DNA from 4 places in the Kitasatospora sp. NPDC028055 genome. Region 1 is predicted to be linked to each of the others. Evidence: riboswitches for the same ligand, from Rfam matches in the RefSeq annotation. Region 1 holds a riboswitch; each other region holds the start of a gene.
The links. Region 1 has a riboswitch for cobalamin ahead of AB0F71_RS14370 (prenyltransferase/squalene oxidase repeat-containing protein). Riboswitches for the same ligand answer to the same signal wherever they lie in the genome.
Positions count from the first base shown of each region.

Region 2: linked by a shared signal. The riboswitch ahead of AB0F71_RS15590 (ribonucleoside-diphosphate reductase subunit alpha) and the one ahead of AB0F71_RS14370 (prenyltransferase/squalene oxidase repeat-containing protein) in region 1 are both predicted to bind cobalamin.
Region 3: linked by a shared signal. The riboswitch ahead of AB0F71_RS08780 (HoxN/HupN/NixA family nickel/cobalt transporter) and the one ahead of AB0F71_RS14370 (prenyltransferase/squalene oxidase repeat-containing protein) in region 1 are both predicted to bind cobalamin.
Region 4: linked by a shared signal. The riboswitch ahead of metE (5-methyltetrahydropteroyltriglutamate--homocysteine S-methyltransferase) and the one ahead of AB0F71_RS14370 (prenyltransferase/squalene oxidase repeat-containing protein) in region 1 are both predicted to bind cobalamin.

Region 1 is NZ_JBEZXE010000010.1:141,842-146,539, forward strand. Features, by position in the region: gene AB0F71_RS14360 (peptidase) at 1-951, shown strand, start outside; gene AB0F71_RS14365 (flagellar hook-length control protein FliK) at 986-1,465, shown strand; cobalamin riboswitch at 1,638-1,766, shown strand; gene AB0F71_RS14370 (prenyltransferase/squalene oxidase repeat-containing protein) at 1,873-3,444, shown strand; partial or broken gene AB0F71_RS14375 (hypothetical protein) at 3,561-4,016, shown strand; gene AB0F71_RS14380 (CbiQ family ECF transporter T component) at 4,618-4,698, shown strand, end outside.
Region 2 is NZ_JBEZXE010000012.1:38,206-42,903, reverse strand. Features, by position in the region: gene AB0F71_RS15600 (glycosyl hydrolase) at 1-428, opposite strand, end outside; gene AB0F71_RS15595 (hypothetical protein) at 568-1,500, opposite strand; cobalamin riboswitch at 1,949-2,081, shown strand; gene AB0F71_RS15590 (ribonucleoside-diphosphate reductase subunit alpha) at 2,274-4,679, shown strand; gene AB0F71_RS15585 (ribonucleotide-diphosphate reductase subunit beta) at 4,679-4,698, shown strand, end outside.
Region 3 is NZ_JBEZXE010000005.1:45,500-50,197, reverse strand. Features, by position in the region: gene AB0F71_RS08795 (tetratricopeptide repeat protein) at 1-527, shown strand, start outside; gene AB0F71_RS08790 (hypothetical protein) at 535-2,223, opposite strand; gene AB0F71_RS08785 (metalloregulator ArsR/SmtB family transcription factor) at 2,277-2,660, opposite strand; cobalamin riboswitch at 2,742-2,936, shown strand; gene AB0F71_RS08780 (HoxN/HupN/NixA family nickel/cobalt transporter) at 2,968-4,092, shown strand; gene AB0F71_RS08775 (EamA family transporter) at 4,102-4,698, opposite strand, start outside.
Region 4 is NZ_JBEZXE010000018.1:115,942-120,639, reverse strand. Features, by position in the region: gene AB0F71_RS20025 (CsbD family protein) at 1-166, shown strand, start outside; gene AB0F71_RS20020 (hypothetical protein) at 235-396, shown strand; gene metE (5-methyltetrahydropteroyltriglutamate--homocysteine S-methyltransferase) at 582-2,897, opposite strand; cobalamin riboswitch at 3,075-3,244, opposite strand; gene AB0F71_RS20010 (threonine/serine exporter family protein) at 3,480-4,698, shown strand, end outside.

The DNA of each region.
Region 1 (4,698 bases):
CCCGACGCCGCCGCGGGCGGCTGGCTGGCCCGCCAGCTGGTGGACGGCGACCACTTCGAGTCCGTCTTCAACGGCACCGCCTACCCCGACCAGGGCCTGACCGTCGACGCCGTGCTGGCCTTCGCCGCCTCGCACAGCTCCGACGAGGCCGCCGCGAAGGCCACCGCCTGGCTGGCGAAGCCCGAGATCGTCTCCGGCTACCTCGGCGACGGCACCACCGAGGCCTACGCGGGCGCCACCGCGAAGCTGCTGCTCGCCGCCGAGGTACGCGGAGCGGACCCGGCGTCCTTCGGCGGCGTCGACCTGCCGGCCCGGCTGCGCTCGCTGCAGACCGCCGAAGGACGGTTCTCCGACCGCTCGCAGTGGGGCGACTACAGCAACGCCTTCGGCCAGTCCCTCGCCCTGATCGCCCTGCACCGCTCCCCCGGTGGCGCCCCCGCCGCGGCCGTCGACTTCCTGGCGAACAGCCAGTGCGCGGACGGCGGTTACCCGGTCTCCTTCGGCCAGCCCACCTGCACCAGCGACCCCGACGCCACCGCGCTCGCCGCCCAGGCCCTCGCCGCCACCGGCCGTACCGCCAAGGCGGACGCCGGCCTCACCTGGCTCGCCGCCCACCAGAACGCCGACGGCGGCTTCGCGGCCGCCGGGGCGACCACCTCCAACGCCAACACCACGGGCCTGGCCACCGAGGCACTGCTCGCCGGTGGGCGCCTCGGCGCGGGCCTCAAGGGCTGGAGCCGGCTGGTGAAGTTCCAGCAGGGCTGCTCCGCCGACCCGGCGGTGCGCGGCGCGGTCGCCTACGACGCGACGGGCTTCAACGCGGGCAACGGCGCCCGGGCCACCGCGCAGGCCGTCCTCGGCCTGGCGGGCGCCCCGCTGGCCACCCTCTCCGCCGCCGGGGCCCGCCCCGACGCCCCCACCCTGGCCTGCCCGACTCCGGCCGCCCGCTGACACGTCCAGGCCTGATCCCACGAGGAGAGTTCCGATGACCGACACCCTCACCCCGGCCCGCCCCGTCCGCCGGATGCTCGGGTCGATCGCCGCCGCGGCGGCCCTCACCGCCGGCCTGCTCGGCGTCTCCGCCGTCCAGGCCCCGCAGGCCCGGGCGGCGGCCTGCAGCGGAACCACCGGCGTCACTGTCGTGGTCGACTTCACCGCCGTCGGCGGCGGCATCGAGACCGGCTGCGCCCCCGGCGACCCCGCCAACGGGCTCGCCGCGCTCACCGGCGCCGGGTTCTCGTACGCCTTCCACCCGCGCTTCCCGGGCTTCGTCTGCAAGATCAACGCGCTGCCCGCCACCTGCACCAACCCGACCGGCAGCGCCTACTGGTCGTACTGGCACGCCCAGCACGGCGGGCCCTGGTCGTACAGCAACCTGGGCGCGGGCAGCTACGACCCGGCCCCCGGCGACGTCGAGGGCTGGTCCTTCGGTGCCGGCGCCCAGCCGGGCATCACGGCGCCCTGACACGTGAGCGCACCGGCGCCCCGTCCTCCCTGAGGAAGGGCCGGGCGCCGGTGCTCAGGGTCGGCCACCCTGCCCGGAGTTCCGGGTGTCCGCCCGCCCGTGCACCACCGCGAGGACCGGCCGACGAGGTGGTGTGAGCTACCTGACGATCCGTTGACTCCCTGTTGACCGGCGTGGTCTGATGAACCGGTTTTAGCCCTCGGCGTTCAGGGGAAGCCGGTCCGACTCCGGCGCTGACCCGCAACCGTAGGCCCACCTCGGTGGGTGAGCCGGAATGCCTGGACCGGGGGCCTGTACACACAGCACTTGCGTCGTCGCGGACTACGACGCAGCTCTTGACGGCCCGTGTCCCAAGGCGGCCGTCGGCTGCGCCATGGTCTCCTGCGTCGACCGACGAGGGAGTCGTCGTGAGGGTCAGCAGCAGTCGCACACGTCACACAAGCCGGGACCTCGCCTCCCTGGTGGTCGCCGGAACCGTCGCGGCCGCCGCCTGCGGAACGGTCCTGCTCGGACACCCCGGCACCGCCGCCGCCGACCCGATCCCGTCGCCGACCCGGCCGCAGGCCGCCGCCGGCACCCGTCCCGACGGCGCCACCACGGCACCGGCCCCGGCCGCCGGGCGCACCCCCGACCTGGGCAAGGGCAGCGCCTACCTGACCGGTCCGGCCCAGCTGATCGACGGTCACTACTACGAGGCCTTCCCGACCTTCGCCGACTTCGGCCTCACCATCGACGGGGCCTACGCCCTCGCGGCGACCGGTACCGATGACGCCGCGCTGCGCAGGATCGTCGACTTCCTGGACCAGCAGGGCAAGGACCCCAACGAGCGGACCGTCAACGACTGGACCGCCGTCGGCACCGAGTACGCGGACGGCGGCTCGATCGGCAAGGAGGCGCTGCTCGCCGAGATCGTCGGCCGCGACCCGCGGGCCTTCGGCGGCCACGACCTTATCGCCGCCCTGGACCAGGCCCTCTGCGCCAAGGCCGACCAGAACACCGGCTGCGCGGCACCCGGCAACTACACCTACGCGGCCTCGGTGTTCTCCCAGTCGCTGGGCGTCATCGCCCAGGTCCGGGCCGGGGACGCCACCAACGCCGCGCCCGCGATCGCCTACCTCAGGGGCCTCCAGCACCCGGACGGCTCCTGGCCGAGCCTGATCCCCGCCACCGGCGACTCCAACGTGGACAGCACCGCGATGGCCGTCATGGCCCTCGCCCTCGTCCCCGGCGACGAGGCGGCCCAGGCCGTCGACAAGGGGCTCACCTGGCTCGCCGCCCAGCAGCTGCCCGACGGCGGATTCCCCGGCGCAGCCGGCGACTCCACCAACTCGGCTGCCCTCGCCGTCCAGGGCATGACGCTGCGCAAGGCCGGCTACGGCGGGCAGATCACGAAGGCGCTCGACTTCCTCGCCGGCCAGCAGAACGGCGACGGCGGGTTCAACGTCGCGTCCGCCGGGCAGCGGGGCTCGAACGTCCGCGCGTCCACCCAGGTGGTGGGCGGTGCCACCGGGATCTCCTTCGGCACGCTGTCCAGGAACCTCGGCGGCACGCCGACTCCGACGCCCACTCCGACGCCGACTCCGACCGGCACGCCCACCGGGACCCCCACTGGCACGCCCACCGGCACGCCCACTGGCACACCGCCTGGCACACCCACCGGCACGCCGAGCCCGACGGGCTCGCCCACCTCCACCGGATCCGCCTCGCCCACCACCGCTCCCGCCACCAGCGGCGGCCCGACCAACTCGCTGACCAACTCGCCGACCAACTGGCCCGCCGACGGCGTCGATGCGCCGGCCGGAGGCGGCGGTGCCCCCGCCGAGGGCGTGGCGGCGCGGACCGGGTCCGGCAGCCTGGCCAGCACCGGCACCCCGGCCCTGGCCCTGACCGCGGGCGCCGGTCTGCTGACCGGCTTGGGCGCCGCGGCCGTCATCCTCGCCCGTCGCCGCAACGCGGCCGCTCCGGGGCGTCACCGGTGAGCCGGGGACTCCGTGAGCGGCTCCCCCGACTGCTCGGGGCGGCGGCGCTGACCTTCGCGCTCGCCTTCGGCGGCGTCGCCGTGGGCGCGGCCCCGGCTGCTGCGACGCCGTTGCCGATGGATCAGTGCACCACGACCTCCGGGGTCGTACTCGCGGTGGACTTCGGGAAGTGGGGCGGCCCCCTGCTGCGCTCCTGCGGCACCACCCCGACCACTGGCTACGCCCTGCTCAACCAGGGCGGCTGGAAGACCGCCGGCACCGGGCACGACGGTCCCGCGTTCATCTGCCGGATCGGCTACAGCGGTTTCCAGGGCGGCAAGCAGTACCCGACGCCGGACCAGGAGAAGTGCGTCCAGACACCCCCGACCACCGCCTACTGGTCGTACTGGCACGCCGATCCGGGCCAGAACACGTGGTCGTTCAGCCAGCTCGGCGCGATGCTGTACCAGCCGAAGCCCGGCAGCGTGGACCTGTGGATCTTCGGCGGTACGAACATCGAGGGCACCGAGGGGCGCCCGGCCTTCTCGCCGGAGAGCGTCCGGGCGCACAACTCCAGCCCCGGTGGGCAGCCGACCGACCCCGGCGGCCAGGGCGCCACGGGCGGCTCCGGCGGCGCCTCAGGAGGCTCCGGTGGCTCCGGTGGCTCCGGCGGCACCGGTGGTGCCTCGGGAGGCTCCGGCGGCAGTTCGACGGGTGCCACCGGCACGACCGGCGGCAGCGGCTCCAACGGCAGCACCGGCGGTACGGGAGGGGCGCGTACGACCGGCGGTAGCGGCACGAGCGGTGGCGCCGGAACTGGGCGGGCCCCGGTGCCCGCCAAACCGCCGGGGGCCGGCACCGCCGGCACCCCCCAGGACGGCGCCACCCCGCCGGGCGCGGCCGAGCCCACACCGGTGCCCGGCACACCGGTGCCGGTCGAGCCGCCCACCGCGGCGCCGACGGACACCCCGACCGGTCAGCCGACCCCACAGCCGGCGGAGGCCGCGGCCGCGCCGACGGCCACCCCCGCCGTACCGGGCGGAGTGGTGAACGCCGACCCGGCGGCGGACGCACCGCAGGACTCCGGCTCGATGCTCCCCGCCGTACTCGGAACCGTCCTCGTCCTGCTGCTCGGTGCAGCCACCGTGGTCGCCGCGCGCCGCCGTCGGCGCCGGGCGGAGTGATCCGGTGACCATGCTCGACAAGCGCGACACGGCCTCCCCGCAGCGCGTCCCCGGCCTGGGCGCGGGGGGCCGGCGCAGTCCGCGGAACCTG
Region 2 (4,698 bases), on a different contig from region 1:
AGGTCGGTCTCCATGAAGCCGGGCAGCCGGCCGGTGATGTCGGCGGCCTTCTTGTAGTAGTAACCGACCTGCTTGGTGCCCCGGTAGTCGCCGTACTCGGGGTTGTTGCGCTCGTTGTGCGCCTCGACGTGCTGGCCGATCACCGTGCCGCCGCTGTGCCCGGTGCGGGCCTGGGCCTCCAGGTCCGCGAGGAACTGCTGGACGGCGCGGGCGTTCGGCGAGGCCTGCGGATCCCGGGCCAGCAGGTCCCGGCCCACGTCCGGTGGCAGGGTGCGGCCGGGGGCGCCGACCGACACCGGCACCCGAATGGGTAGCCCGACCTCGGTCCGGTCGTCGCGGTCCAGCAGCACGAGACTGCCGGCGGCGACCACGACGCCGGCCGCGGCCAGGACGGCCGGCTTACCGCGCAGGGCTCTGGGCAGGGCCACGACCGCTCCTCCGGTTTCTCGCCGGCGCCGACCCCCACGGACGCAACCGGAACACGCGTACGAATGACTCCGACGAGAGCCTGCCACACTCCCCCGGTCCCGGCGAACAGGTCCGCCGGGACCGGGGTGTCACAGCGGGTCAGCCGGTCGCGGCGGCCGTCGGCGTGCCCTGCGAACCCGGCGTGGCGGAGCCCGCCGCCTTGGCCCGCTGGAGCAGCTGGGCCTTCACGTGCTCGGCGAACCCGGAGGCCGCCGCCGTCGCGGTGGCGTCAGGGGCGTTGCCGCCCTTCGCCGAGCCCTCGACGGTGAAGTAGGCGTACCGGCCCAGGCTGCTGTGCGTGCCGGTGCAGCCGGGGTTGGCACAGAACGCCGGGGCGCCCGGCGCGGGCAGGCCCTTGAGCTGCCCGGTGTAGTTCTTGATCGCCGTCTCGGCCTGGATCTTGTGGTCGAAGACTGCGACGCCGACGGTCACCGCGCTGTCGCCGGAGACGTACGTCGCCCGGAGCACCTTCTGGCAGCCCTGGTCCCCGAGGACCTTGCCGAGCCCGCCGGTGGTGGAGTTGCCGTCCCAGCAGGGCTGGTCCAGCGAGACCACGGTCCGGTTCCAGGACACGCCGTTGACCGTCACCTGCAGCGCGGAGAACAGTGCCCCCGCATCCTGCGGCGCCGGGTCGGTGGCGGCCTCCCAGATCGGCTTCGACGGGTCCTCCGGCTGCCCGCCCGGGGTCGCGCCGCCGTTCGACGGGCCGGGGGTCGGCTTGCCCGAGGCGGGTGCGGTCGCGACCGCACCGCCGCCGGGCTTGGCCGGGTCGTCCTTCTTGCCGAACAGCAGCACTCCACCCGCGACCAGACCGCCCACCAGGACGACGGCCACCGCGCTGCCGATGATCTTCACCCGGCGCTTGCGCCTGGCCTCGGCCTCGTTGCGGTCCGCCAGCGCCGCCCAGTCCGGCTCGACGCGCTGCGGCGGGACCGGCTGCTGAGGCGCGACCGGCTGCTGCGGAGGACCCGACTGCTGCGGAGGCTGCTGCCACTGCGGCTGCGGAGCCGGCGGCTGAACCGGCTGGGGCACCGGCGGGACGGGCTGGGAGAACGGCTGCGCGGCCGGCGCCACCGGTCCGTACGAGGCCGGCGGCGGGCCGAAACCACCGCCCGGCGGCGGCACCGGACCCGGCCCCACCGGCTGCTGATTCTGTGCGCCCCCCGACCCGGCGGGAGGCGTCCCCTGCGGCCCGTGCCCAGGTACACCAGTTCCGTCGCTCATGCGCCCAGATCGTAGGGCATGACCCTCACCGTCCCTCGGCCCGGTGACCGATCCGTATCGAAACCCGGACGCCCGGCGCGCCGGCCCCGGGTGTCCGACACCCGGATCCGAGGCGTCCGGCGGGCGGCCGCGACACGTCCGGAGCGTGCTTCCGGGCCTCGGACGACCACGAACCGCCACCGGCCCGGGCACAACCCGTCATCGCGACAACACACCACGCCGCACTACATGTGGTGTCGCATCGAGGAGACACCACTACATGTATGCTCGCTTCTGCTGTCGATGCAGGGGAACCCGGTGGGAATCCGGGACTGCCCCGCAGCGGTGTGCGGGCGGCTCCAGCAGCCGTACCGCGAGTCCGAGTACCTGCCGAACAGCGTGCGCCACGGCCCTCCCGCAGAGGCCGCGCCGGCACCCAGCACCACCCCTCCGGGCCTCGCGGGCGGGCCGGGGAGACACCTCGCGCGGCGCTCCTGCGTCCGCGCCGTGCTCCCCTGCCCAGATCGGCCCGGGTGACCCCGATCACCGCCGCACGATCGCCGCCAGGAGAGAGCGCCTTGACCACCGCTGCCTCAGTCACCCTGCCCGCCCAGGGCTCCGGTACCGCCTTCACCGACCCGACGGTCTCCGACCCCGGCGGTGCTCTCCTGCGGCTGCTCACCGACCGCAGCGCCGACCTCACCGAGGTCGACCCCGGCCATGTCGCCGCCGCCGCGCTGCGCGGCCGCCACGCCGGCTCGGACTTCGCCGAGCTGCGCGGGCTGGCCGTGGACGCCGCCGCGTCGATGATCGCCGAGGACCCCCAGTACTCGAAGCTGGCCGCCCGCCTGCTCGCCCTGGAGATCGTCGACGAGGCGAACAGCCAGGGCTCGACCTCCTTCTCCGCCTCGATCGCCGTCGGCCACGCCGAGGGCCTGATCGGCGACACCACCGCGGCCTTCGTCGCCAAGCACGCCGACGCCCTGAACGCGCTCGTCGACACCAAGGGCGACGACCGCTTCGAGTACTTCGGCCTGCGCACCGTCCAGTCCCGCTACCTGCTGCGCCACCCGATCACCCGCAAGGTGATCGAGACCCCGCAGCACTTCCTGCTCCGCGTCGCCTGCGGCCTGGCGGTCGGCGACTCCGAGCAGTCGGTGCGCGAGGTGTCCGAGCTGTACGGCCTGATGAGCCGTCTGGAGTACCTCACCTCCTCGCCGACGCTCTTCAACTCCGGCACCCGGCACCCGCAGATGTCCAGCTGCTACCTGCTGGACTCGCCGCTGGACAACCTGGACTCGATCTACAACCGCTACGCGCAGATCGCCCGGCTCTCCAAGCACGCCGGCGGCATCGGCCTGTCCTACTCGCGCATCCGCTCGCGCGGCAGCCTGATCCGCGGCACCAACGGCAAGTCCAACGGCATCGTCCCGTTCCTGCGCACCCTCGACTCCTCGGTCGCCGCCGTCAACCAGGGCGGCCGCCGCAAGGGCGCGGCCTGCGTGTACCTGGAGACCTGGCACGCCGACATCGAGGAGTTCCTGGAGCTCCGCGACAACACCGGTGAGGAGGCGCGCCGCACCCACAACCTCAACCTGGCCCACTGGATCCCGGACGAGTTCATGCGCCGCGTGAACGCCAACGCCGACTGGTCGCTGTTCTCCCCCGCCGACGTCGCCGAGCTGGTCGACCTGTGGGGCGCCGAGTTCGACGAGGCGTACCGCAAGGCCGAGCTGGCCGGCAAGGCCGTCCGCACCATCCCGGCGCAGACCCTCTACGCCCGCATGATGCGCACCCTCGCGCAGACCGGCAACGGCTGGATGACCTTCAAGGACGCCTCCAACCGCGCCGCCAACCAGACCGCGCTGCCCGGCCGCACGGTGCACTCCTCCAACCTGTGCACCGAGATCCTGGAGGTCACGGACGACTCCGAGACCGCCGTCTGCAACCTCGGCTCGGTCAACCTCGGCGCGCACGTGGCCCCCGGCGCCACGGCCGACGACCTGCTCGGCGCCATGGACTGGGAGCGCCTCGACGCCACCGTCCGCACCGCCGTCACCTTCCTCGACCGCGTGGTGGACATCAACTTCTACCCGACCACCGAGGCCGGTACGTCCAACTCCCGCTGGCGCCCGGTCGGCCTCGGCGTGATGGGCCTCCAGGACGTCTTCTTCAAGCTGCGGATCGACTTCGACTCCGCCGAGGCCGCCCGCCTGTCCACGCTGATCGCCGAGCGCATCATGCTCACCGCGTACGAGCGCTCCGCCGACCTGGCCGAGCAGCTCGGCCGCCACGAGGCCTACGGCGAGACCCGCGCCGCCCGCGGCGAGCTGCACATCGACCACTTCCCGAGCGCCGCCCCGGAGTGGACCGACCGCTGGACGGCGCTGCGCGCCCGCATCGCCGAGACCGGCCTGCGCAACTCGCTGCTGCTCGCGATCGCCCCGACCGCGACCATCGCCTCCATCGCCGGCGTTTACGAGTGCATCGAGCCGCAGGTGTCCAACCTGTTCAAGCGCGAGACCCTCTCCGGTGAGTTCCTCCAGGTCAACCCGTACCTGGTGCGCGAGCTCAAGGAGCTCGGCGTCTGGGACCAGCAGACCCGCGACGCCCTGCGCGACGCCAACGGCTCGGTCCAGGAGCTGGGTTGGCTGCCGGAGCAGGTCCGGTCGCTGTACCGCACCGCCTGGGAGCTGCCGCAGCGCGCCCTGATCGACCTGGCCGCGGCCCGCATGCCGTACCTGGACCAGAGCCAGTCGCTGAACCTGTTCATGGCGGCGCCGACCATCGGCAAGCTCAGCTCGATGTACGCCTACGCGTGGAAGGTCGGTCTCAAGACCACCTACTACCTGCGCTCGCGCCCCGCGACCCGGATCGCCCAGGCCGCCTCCGGCACCGCCCGTGCCGCCGCGCCCGTGCCGGTCAACACCCCGACCCTCACCCCCGAGGAAGAGGCCGCGCTGGCCTGCTCCCTGGAGAACCCCGAGTCCTGCGAGGCCTGCCAGTAATGACTGCCGACGACCGCAA
Region 3 (4,698 bases), on a different contig from region 1:
AGTACCCGCTGGCCGTCGAGCAGGTCGCGATGGCGTCGGAGGTCCTGCCGCTCGTCGACGAGCCGCGGCTGAGCGGCGTGTTGTACGAGACCGACGGTCTGCTCTGCCTGGCCGACGGGCGTCCGGAGCGTGCGGTGGAGCGGTTCGTCCTGGCCAGGGAGGCCAACGAGGGCGATCCGCACGGCGAGGTCGTGCAGGACTACAACATCGCCCAGGCCCTGATCGCGGCCGGGCGGGCGGGCGAGGCGATCGGTGTGCTGGACGGGGCGGCGGTGACCGCCGAGCGCACCGAGGACGAGCCGATGCTGATGCGGCTGCCGCTGGTGCGGGCCCGTGCGTACCGCGGCCTGGGGGACCTGGAGGCGGCCGTCCGGTGCGCGGAGGAGTGCGTGCGACGGGCGGCGGAGCTCGGCCAGCTCGCCAAGGAGCGGGAGGCGCACCGACTGCTGCTCTCGCTCGCGGAGGAGCTCGGGGACGCCACGCTCGCGGCGCGCAGCCGGGCTTGGCTGGGAGAGCCGGAGGCGTAGGGCGTGTCTAGGCCGGCCGTGCCGTGAAGGCCACCCGGGTCAGGTGGGTGCCGGTGCGGATGGTGAGGCCGTGGTCGGGCAGCAGGGCCGGCTCGCCGCCGTCGGCGAGCCACAGGACGAGCGCGGAACCCAACAGGAGCGGGTCCAGGAGCGGCTCGGTGATGCCCCAGGCTTCCTCGGCCTGTGCCTCCAGGAGCAGGCCGTCGGGCAGCCGGACCAGATGGCGGGCCTCACCGAGGGCGGCCACCAGCACGGCGGCGCCCGGCCAGTCGGCCGAGGCCTCGGCGAGCCAGTGCTCGGCGGGCCGTTCGGCCCGGATCGTGGTGCGGGCCAGGACCTCCGCCGTGAACTTCAGTTCTCGGACGGGTTCCTCGGTGCTCGCGACGTGGAAGCCACGGGGGCGGTGGCGCTCGGGGACGACGATCGGGAACCGGCGGAGGCTGACCTCGCTGCCCCGGCATTCGCCCTCGACGTCGTAGGCCGTCGGCGACTCGGCGGGTAGCGGGACGGGCGCCGGGTAGGGCGGCAGGTCCGGGGCCTTGGCCGGCCGGTCGACGGCCGGCAGGAAGTCGTGCAGCAGGGTGGCCAGGAGCTCGCCGGAACGACCGCGTCGGCCGAGCGAGCGGTCGGTGATCGACTGCAGTGAGGCCGGATCGTGCTTCGCCATGGCCTGTTCGATCTGGGCCAGCAGGTCGCTGTGCGGATCGAGCGCGGGCGCGGCCTGGCCGAAGGCGTAGGTGGGGGACCGCGGGTCGAGTTCGGCGGCGCCGGTGGTGACGAGCAGGGTCGGGTGCCGCAGGGCCGCACCGTAGAAGGAGACCGAGCCGTGGTCGCCGATCAGGCAGTCGGCGGCGACGACGGTGGCCTGCCAGCCCTGGTGCGGTGGGATGAGCCGCAGGCCGGAGCGGGTGGCGGCGGCGAGGATCGCCTCCGGGTCGTGCTTGGCCCAGATGTTGGGGTGCAGGATCACCGCCACGGTGTACTCGTCGGCCGGGAGCTGGGCGATGAGCGAGGACGGGAGGTCGAGGGCGTGGGCGAATAACGAGTGTTCGCTCCAGGTGGAGTTGACCACGACCAGGCGCCGTCCGTCGACGGCGCCGAGCGCTGCGCGGTAGCGGTCCCGGGAGTCCGCGCTGTGCTGCATCCGGTCGTGGCAGAGGTCGCCGACCTCCCGGGCGCGGGGGAGGGCCTCGGGACACCAGTCCGCCAGCCGGCCGAACTGTTCGGAGTGGGTGAGGCCGACGACGCTGGGGAACACCCGCCGCCGGTAGGTGAGTTCCCGCCGGGACAGGCCGGCGGCGCTGACCGGGTCGCCGGTGGACTCGGTGACCAGCCGGTTGTACCCGGCGCCGTGCGGGAGGACGACGAGCGGCGCGTGCAGCCGGTGCATGGAGGCGTGGACGGCGCAGGCGACGGCAAGGTCGAACTCGTAGCGGACGGCCTCCTCCCAGGGCAGCACGGTGATGTTGCCGGGCAGGGTGCGGAGGTAGTCGTCGAGTCCGGTGGCGAACTCCGAGCCGGGGTTGACGGTGATGTAGAACCTGATGCCGTCCTGACCACGCAGCAGCATGAGCACGTCGAGAACCCGGGTGGCCGAGGTGAGCGTGCGGGCGACGGCGAGGACGCGCGCCGTGACCGGTCGGGAATCCCAGCGCGAGTCGTCGGGCCAAGGCCGAGGCCGGAGGCGAATCAGCACACGAAGATCGTACTCATCCCCCCGCGCCCCCGGCGTGGTTTGCCGAGTGTCGGTCAGCCCGCCGCAGCGGCGGGCTCCTCGTGATCGGCGGCGGCGCATTCGTCGAGCAGGGGGCGCATGGCGTCGTCCACGAGCCGGTAGCGCACCACGCGTCCGTCCTTGTCTCCGGTGACCACTCCCGCCGTGCGGAGCAGCCGCAGGGCCTGGGAGACGGCCGGGTCGCGCATGCCGGTGGCGACCGCCAGGTCGCTGACGGCGAGCGGGCCGGCCCGGTGGAGGGCGAGCAGCAGGGCGAGCCGTCCGGGGTCGGCGAGCAGGGAGAACCGCTCGGCCCAGGACCGGACGTGCTCGGTGTCACCGATGGCGGCGATGGCTTCGCAGACCCGGTGTCCGTCGATGGTGCGGTGGCCCGCGCGGTCGGCCGGTACGAGATGCATGCGGACATTCTGGCAGCTCACGACCTGTGATCCTGGACACCTGCACAGGTGCGCAACCTTGCGAGGGTGCGGTCCTGCCCCTACGGTGTTCCCCGCCGTGGTGCTCGGGAATACCGGTGACGGACCTTCGACAGGTCCTGCTCCGGAGCGGCCCTCGCCACTGTGATCGGGGGAGAGAAGTCCGGACCCACATGCCACTGGGCGCTTCGTGCGCCTGGGAAGGCGGGTCCGGGAGCCCCGTAAGCCAGGAGACCGGCCACGGCATCTCACGAAGTCATTCCACGAGGTGCTGGAGCGTGATCCGAAGATGACCCTGCCCGAAACCGCCGCGCCCGCCGAGGCGGACCCCGCCCCCTCCGTACTGCCCACCTTCCGGTGGAAGCGCGAGGACACCGTCCGTACCGCCGGGCTGATGGGGGTGATCCTGGCCATGCACGTGGTGGCCTTCGGGACCCTCATCTTCCTGGTCGCGCCGCACAACTACGCCGTCGGCACCCAGGTCTTCGGGGTGGGCCTGGGCATCACCGCCTACACCCTCGGCATGCGGCACGCCTTCGACGCCGACCACATCGCGGTGATCGACAACACCACCCGCAAGCTGATGGCGGACGGCAAGCGGCCGGTCTCGGTCGGGTTCTGGTTCGCCCTCGGGCACTCCTCGATGGTGGTCATCATGGCCGCCCTGGTGGCGGGCGGCGCCCAGCTGGCGAACACCCTGATGGACGACGACTCGGCCACCCACAAGTGGCTCGGGGTGGTCGGCACCACGGCCTCCGGTGCCTTCCTCTACCTGATCGGCGCGCTCAACCTGGCGGCGCTGCTCGGCATCCTCAAGGTGTTCCGCTCGATGCGGGCCGGGCAGTTCGACGAGTCGGAGCTGGAGGCGCACCTCGACTCGCGCGGCTTCATGGCCCGGATCCTGAACCGGGCGACCCGCTCGATCACCCGGCCCGGGCAGATGTTCCCGGTCGGCATGGTGCTGGGCCTGGGCTTCGACACCGCGACCGAGGTCACCCTGATGGTGATGGCCGGTTCGGGCGCGGCGGCCGGGCTGCCCTGGTACGCGATCGTCTGCCTGCCGCTGCTGTTCGCGGCCGGGATGAGCCTGTTCGACACCCTGGACGGGACGTTCATGAACTTCGCGTACCAGTGGGCCTTCTCCAACCCGGTGCGCAAGGTGTACTACAACCTGACCATCACCGGGCTGTCGATCGCGGTGGCCTTCATCATCGGCACCATCGAACTGGTCGGCGTGCTGCACGAGAAGCTCGACCTGACCGACCCGGTGACCGGGTTCATCGCGGACATCTCGCTGGACAACGTCGGCTACGCGATCGCCGGGCTGTTCGTGGTGGTGTGGGCGATCGCCATCGGGTACTGGAAGCTGGCGGGCGTCGAGAAGCGCTGGACTCCCGCGCAGCAGCAGCAGTAGCGGTCGGGGTCACGCCGCCGCGAGCAGCAGCGTGCCCGCCACGGCGAGCCCGGCGCCGACCACCTGGACCGGGCGCAGCCGCTCCTTCAACACCCCGCGCGCCAGCAGCGCGGTGACCACCGGGTAGAGCGAGGCCAGCACGGCGGCCACCGCCGCCGAGCCGCCGTGCGAGGCCGACGCGTAGGCGGCGTTGCCGGCCACGTCGAGCAGCCCCACGGCGGTGAGCAGCGGCAGCCGGGCGCGCAGCCCGGGCAGCAGTCCGCCGTCGGCGGCGCCACGCAGCGAGTACACGCCACGCAGCGAGTACAGCAGCGCGGCGCCGCCGACCGCGATGTTGACCAGCCGCTGGACGCACAGCACCAGCAGCAGCCCGCCGCCGGCCGAGGCCTGGGCGAGCAGGGACATGTTGGCGCCGAAGCCGAAGGCGGCGGCCAGGGTGAGCAGCAGGGCGGTACGGGCGGCGGCCGGTCCGCCGCGTTCGGGCCCGCCGGCCAGCACCACGCCGGCCACCGCCACCGCGATCCCGGCCAGCTGTGCCGGGCCGGGCCGCTCGCCGAGCGCGAGCCCGAGGCCGACCGGGACGGCGACGCCCACGGTGGCCAGCGG
Region 4 (4,698 bases), on a different contig from region 1:
GAAGGCCAAGGAGAAGGCCGGGGACGCAACCGGCGACCAGAAGCTCAAGGGCGAGGGCCAGGCCGATCAGGTCGAGTCGAAGGTCAAGCAGGCCGCGGACGACGTCAAGGACGCCGCGCGCGGCGCCGCCGACCGGGTCGAGGGCGCCCTCAGGCGCGACCGCTGACGGCGGCACCCGATGCCGGGCACGAGCCCGACGGCGGACACGAAGAGACGAAGGGGAAGGGGAACGACATGGCACTGCTCCTGTTCATCCTGCTCATCGCGGTGGTGTTCGGCTTCGTGGGTGTCCTGGTGAAGGGGCTGCTGTGGCTGCTCCTGATCGGGATCGTCCTCTTCGTGGGCGGCCTGGTGTTCGGCGGCCTGCGACTCGGCAGCCGCCGGGCCGGGAGGTAGCACGGACCAACCGGGGCGAGGCCGGAGCCGGGACCGGGGCCGGGGTCGACCGGTCGGCCCCGGCCCCCCGCCGCCGCCCCCGCCGGAAGTCCTGCCCCTGAATCACCGACCCCAGGCGCGACACCGCCCCCGCGCGGGGGCGGGCCCGGCAGCCGTGCGCCGGGCCCGCCCCCGAACTCTCGTGCTCAGCCCGTGAGTTCGGCCCGCAGGCGGCGGGCGGCGCCGACCAGGCTCTCCAGCGAGGCGCGGGTCTCGGGCCAGCCGCGGGTCTTGAGGCCGCAGTCGGGGTTGACCCAGAGCCGCTCGGCGGGGATCGCCGCGAGACCGGCCCGGAGCAGCTCGACGGCCTCCTCGGTGCTCGGCACGCGCGGGGAGTGGATGTCCCAGACGCCCGGGCCGACCTCGCGCGGGTACCCGGCGGCGGCCAGCTCCCCGGCGACCTCCATGTGCGAGCGGGCGGCCTCCAGGGAGATGACGTCGGCGTCGAGGTCGTCGATCGCGGTCATGATCGCGCCGAACTCGGCGTAGCACATGTGGGTGTGCACCTGGGTGTCGGCGCGCACACTTGAGGTGGCCAGCCGGAAGGCCTCGGTGGCCCAGTCCAGGTAGGCCGGGCGGCCGGCGGCGCGCAGCGGCAGGGTCTCGCGCAGGGCCGGTTCGTCCACCTGGACGACGGCGGCGCCGGCGGCCTCCAGGTCGGTGACCTCGTCGCGCAGGGCGAGGGCGACCTGCCGGGCGGTCTCGGCGAGCGGCTGGTCGTCGCGGACGAAGGACCAGGCGAGCATGGTGACCGGGCCGGTCAGCATGCCCTTGACCGGACGGTCGGTGAGGTCCTGGGCGTAGCGGAACCAGTCGACGGTCATCGGGTGCGGGCGGGAGATGTCCCCGGCCAGCACCGGCGGCCGGACGCAGCGGGTGCCGTAGGACTGCACCCAGCCGTGCCGGGTGGCCAGGTAGCCGGTGAGCTGCTCGGCGAAGTACTGGACCATGTCGTTGCGCTCGGGCTCGCCGTGCACCAGGACGTCCAGCCCGGCCTTCTCCTGGTAGGCGATGACCTCGCGGACCTCCGCCGCCATCCGCTCCCGGTACGCGGCGGCGTCGATCCGCCCGGCGGTCAGGTCGGCGCGGGCGACGCGCAGTTCGGTGGTCTGCGGGAAGGAGCCGATGGTGGTGGTCGGCAGCAGCGGCAGTGCGAGCCGGGCCCGCTGGGCCTCGGCCCGTACGGGGTAGGGCTGGGCGCGCCGGGCGTCGCCCGGGGTGACGGCCGCGGCGCGGGCGCGGACGGCCGGGTCCCGGGTGATCGGCGAGGTGGCGCGGGAGGCCAGGTCGGCGCGGTTGGCGGCGAGTTCGGCGGTGATCGCGCCGGTGCCCTCGCGCAGGGCGCGGGCCAGCAGGGCGGCCTCGGTGGCCTTCTGCTTGGCGAAGGCCAGCCAGCGGGCGATCTGCGGGTCGATGTCGCGTTCGAGGGTGGCGTCGATCGGCACGTGCAGCAGCGAGCAGGACGGCGCGACGTCGACCCGGTCGGCGAGCCCGAGCAGGGTGGCCAGGGTGGCCAGCGAGGCGCCCAGGTCGTTGATCCAGATGTTGCGCCCGTCGATCACCCCGGCGACCAGGCGCTTGCCGGGCAGCCCGCCGACGGCGGCGAGGTCCTCCAGGTTGGCGGCGGCCGGCCCGGTGAAGTCCAGCGCCAGGCCCTCCACCGGGGCCTTGGCCAGCACCGCCAGGGCGTCGCCGAGGCGGTCGAAGTAGCTCGCGACCAGCAGCTTCGGCCGCTCGGTCCGCGCGCCCAGCTCGCGGTAGGCCCGGGCGGCGGCGTTGAGCTCGGCCGGGGTCCGGTCCTGGACGAGCGCGGGCTCGTCCAGCTGCACCCACTGCGCGCCCGCGGCCCGGAGTGCCGCGAGCAGCTCCGCGTAGACGGGCAGCAGCCGGTCCAGCAGGGTGATCGGCTGGAAGTCGGGGGCCACCCCGGGCGTCGGCTTGGCGAGCAGCAGGTAAGTGACCGGTCCGACCAGCACCGGACGGGCGTCGTGGCCGAGCGCGAGGGCCTCCTCGAACTCGGCGACGGCCTTGGCCGGGTTCGCGGCGAAGGCGGTGTCCGGACCCAACTCCGGGACGAGGTAGTGGTAGTTGGTGTCGAACCACTTGGTCATCTCCAGCGGAGCGACGTCCTGGTTGCCGCGCGCCATGGCGAAGTAGCCGTCCAGCGGGTCGGCGTCGACCGCCTCCCGGTGCCGCGGCGGGATCGCGCCGACCGCCACGGTGGTGTCCAGCACGTGGTCGTAGAGCGAGAAGTCGCCGGTCGGGACCTCCTCGATGCCGGAGTCGGCGAGCTGCTGCCAGTTCCCCCGGCGCAGGTCGGCGGCGGTGGCCAGCAGTGCCTCGGCGGTGACGGCGCCCTTCCAGTAGCCCTCGATCGCCTTCTTCAACTCCCGGCCCCGGCCCTGCCGGGGGTAGCCGTGGGCGGTGGCGAGGGTCGCCGCGGCTGCGGACTTCGTGGTCAAGGGACTCTCCTTCGCGAGTCTGATTCCTCAAGTGCCCGGCGACGGGGGCGAGGACGCGAAGGGACGACGGACCGGACGGGCGCCCGTACACGGGTACGGCTCCGTCTGGTGTGGTCGCCGACCCGCCCTCGAGGTCACCGGATGGCCGCGCGCGAACGGTCGCGCCCGGGCAGTGGCAGGTCTTCGGACTCGCGGGCCCGCCCGTCCTCGTCGAGGACCGGCACCTACTGGCCGTCGCTTCCCAGACCCGACCCGGGCCCAGTGCGTATGACGGCGGTCGTTCCCGCTCACCGCTGCGGGGCAGTCCCGGACTGGCCTGTTGAAAGGCGTCACCGGGTTCCCTCTTACGACGCCCCGCCTGGCGGACGGGGCGAACCAGCTGCACCTGCCACCCTACGTCCGGCCCGCCGGTTTCCGGCCGGAGAACCGCGCAATCGTCCGCATGGTGAGACAGCGCCGGCCCGCCGAGCGGGGCGCGCGGATCTTCCCGCACTCCGGGTGCGACGTTCACGAAGTGGTGACGATGGGTAGTCGAAGGAGTGCCGAGAGCAGCCGAGTTGGGGGGTGGTCCAGGGAGCGACGATGCGGGAACACGAGGAGAGCGGTGCGCGGGCCGGGACGGACGGGCCGGACGGTTCGCGGGTGCCGTCGCAGGGCGGACCGGGCGCGGCCGAGGAGGCCGATCCCGGCTCCGGAAGACCGCCCCGGGCGGTGGGTGGCGCGGTCCGCTGGCCGGAGCAGATGCTGCCGCTGCTGCGTTCCCCGAACTCCGCCCACCCGGCGGCCGGGCACGGCGAGGAGGAGGACGAGGGTGCGGCCGAGCCGGGGCCCGCCGCGGTCGCCGCCGTGCTCGGACTCGCGCTGCTGGTGGGCGAGTTGATGCTGACCTGTGGCGAGGGCGCCGAGGACGTCGAGGCGGCGATGCTCGCCGTGGCGCGCACCTACCGGGTCCGTCCCTGCGACCCCCAGGTCGCCTTCACCCGGGTCGCGATCTCCTACCGGCCCGGCCACGGCGACCCGCCGGTGACGGCCGAACGCTTCGTCCGCCGCCCCACCGGGGACTACTCCGGGCTGGCCGCGCTGTTCCGGCTGGTCACCGAGATCACCGCGGGCGGGCTCGCCGTGGACGACGCCCACCGGCGGCTGCGCGCCGTGCGCCGGCACTGCCGCCACTACCCGGCCTGGGTCCTGGTCCTCTCCTCCGGCCTGCTGGCCGGCGCCGCCACCCTGCTGGTCGGCGGCCGGGCCGACGCCCGGGCCTGGCTGGTGTTCGTGAGCGCCGTGGTCACCACGGTGGTGGGCGGCGTGCTGGCCGACCGGGTCGAACGGCACGACCTGCCGGAGTTCTACCGGATCGCGGCGGCCGCGACCCCGGCCGCGGTGGTCGGCATCCTGATGTCCTTCAACCAGCTGCAGCTGCGCGGCTCGGTGGTGATCACCGGCGGGCTGTACGCGCTGCTGCCCGGCTGGCCGATGGTCGCGGCCGTGCAGGACGGCCTCGCGGGCTTCTACCTCACCGCCGCCGCACGGCTGTTGGAGGTGCTGTACCTGCTGGCGGGCGTGGTCGTCGGGGTGATGACCGTGCTCTACATCGGGGTCAACAACGGCGCGGACCTGGCCGCCGAGAGCGGCCCGGCCGCCACCTCCAACCCGCCGCTGCAACTCGCGGCCGCCGTCCTGCTCGCGCTGACCTTCGCGGTGCTGCTCAACACCGAGCCGACCACCCTGCCGGCCGTCCTGGTCAACAGCGCGGCGGGCTGGACCACGTACTCCGTGCTGGCCGACGCGGGCACGGAGCCGA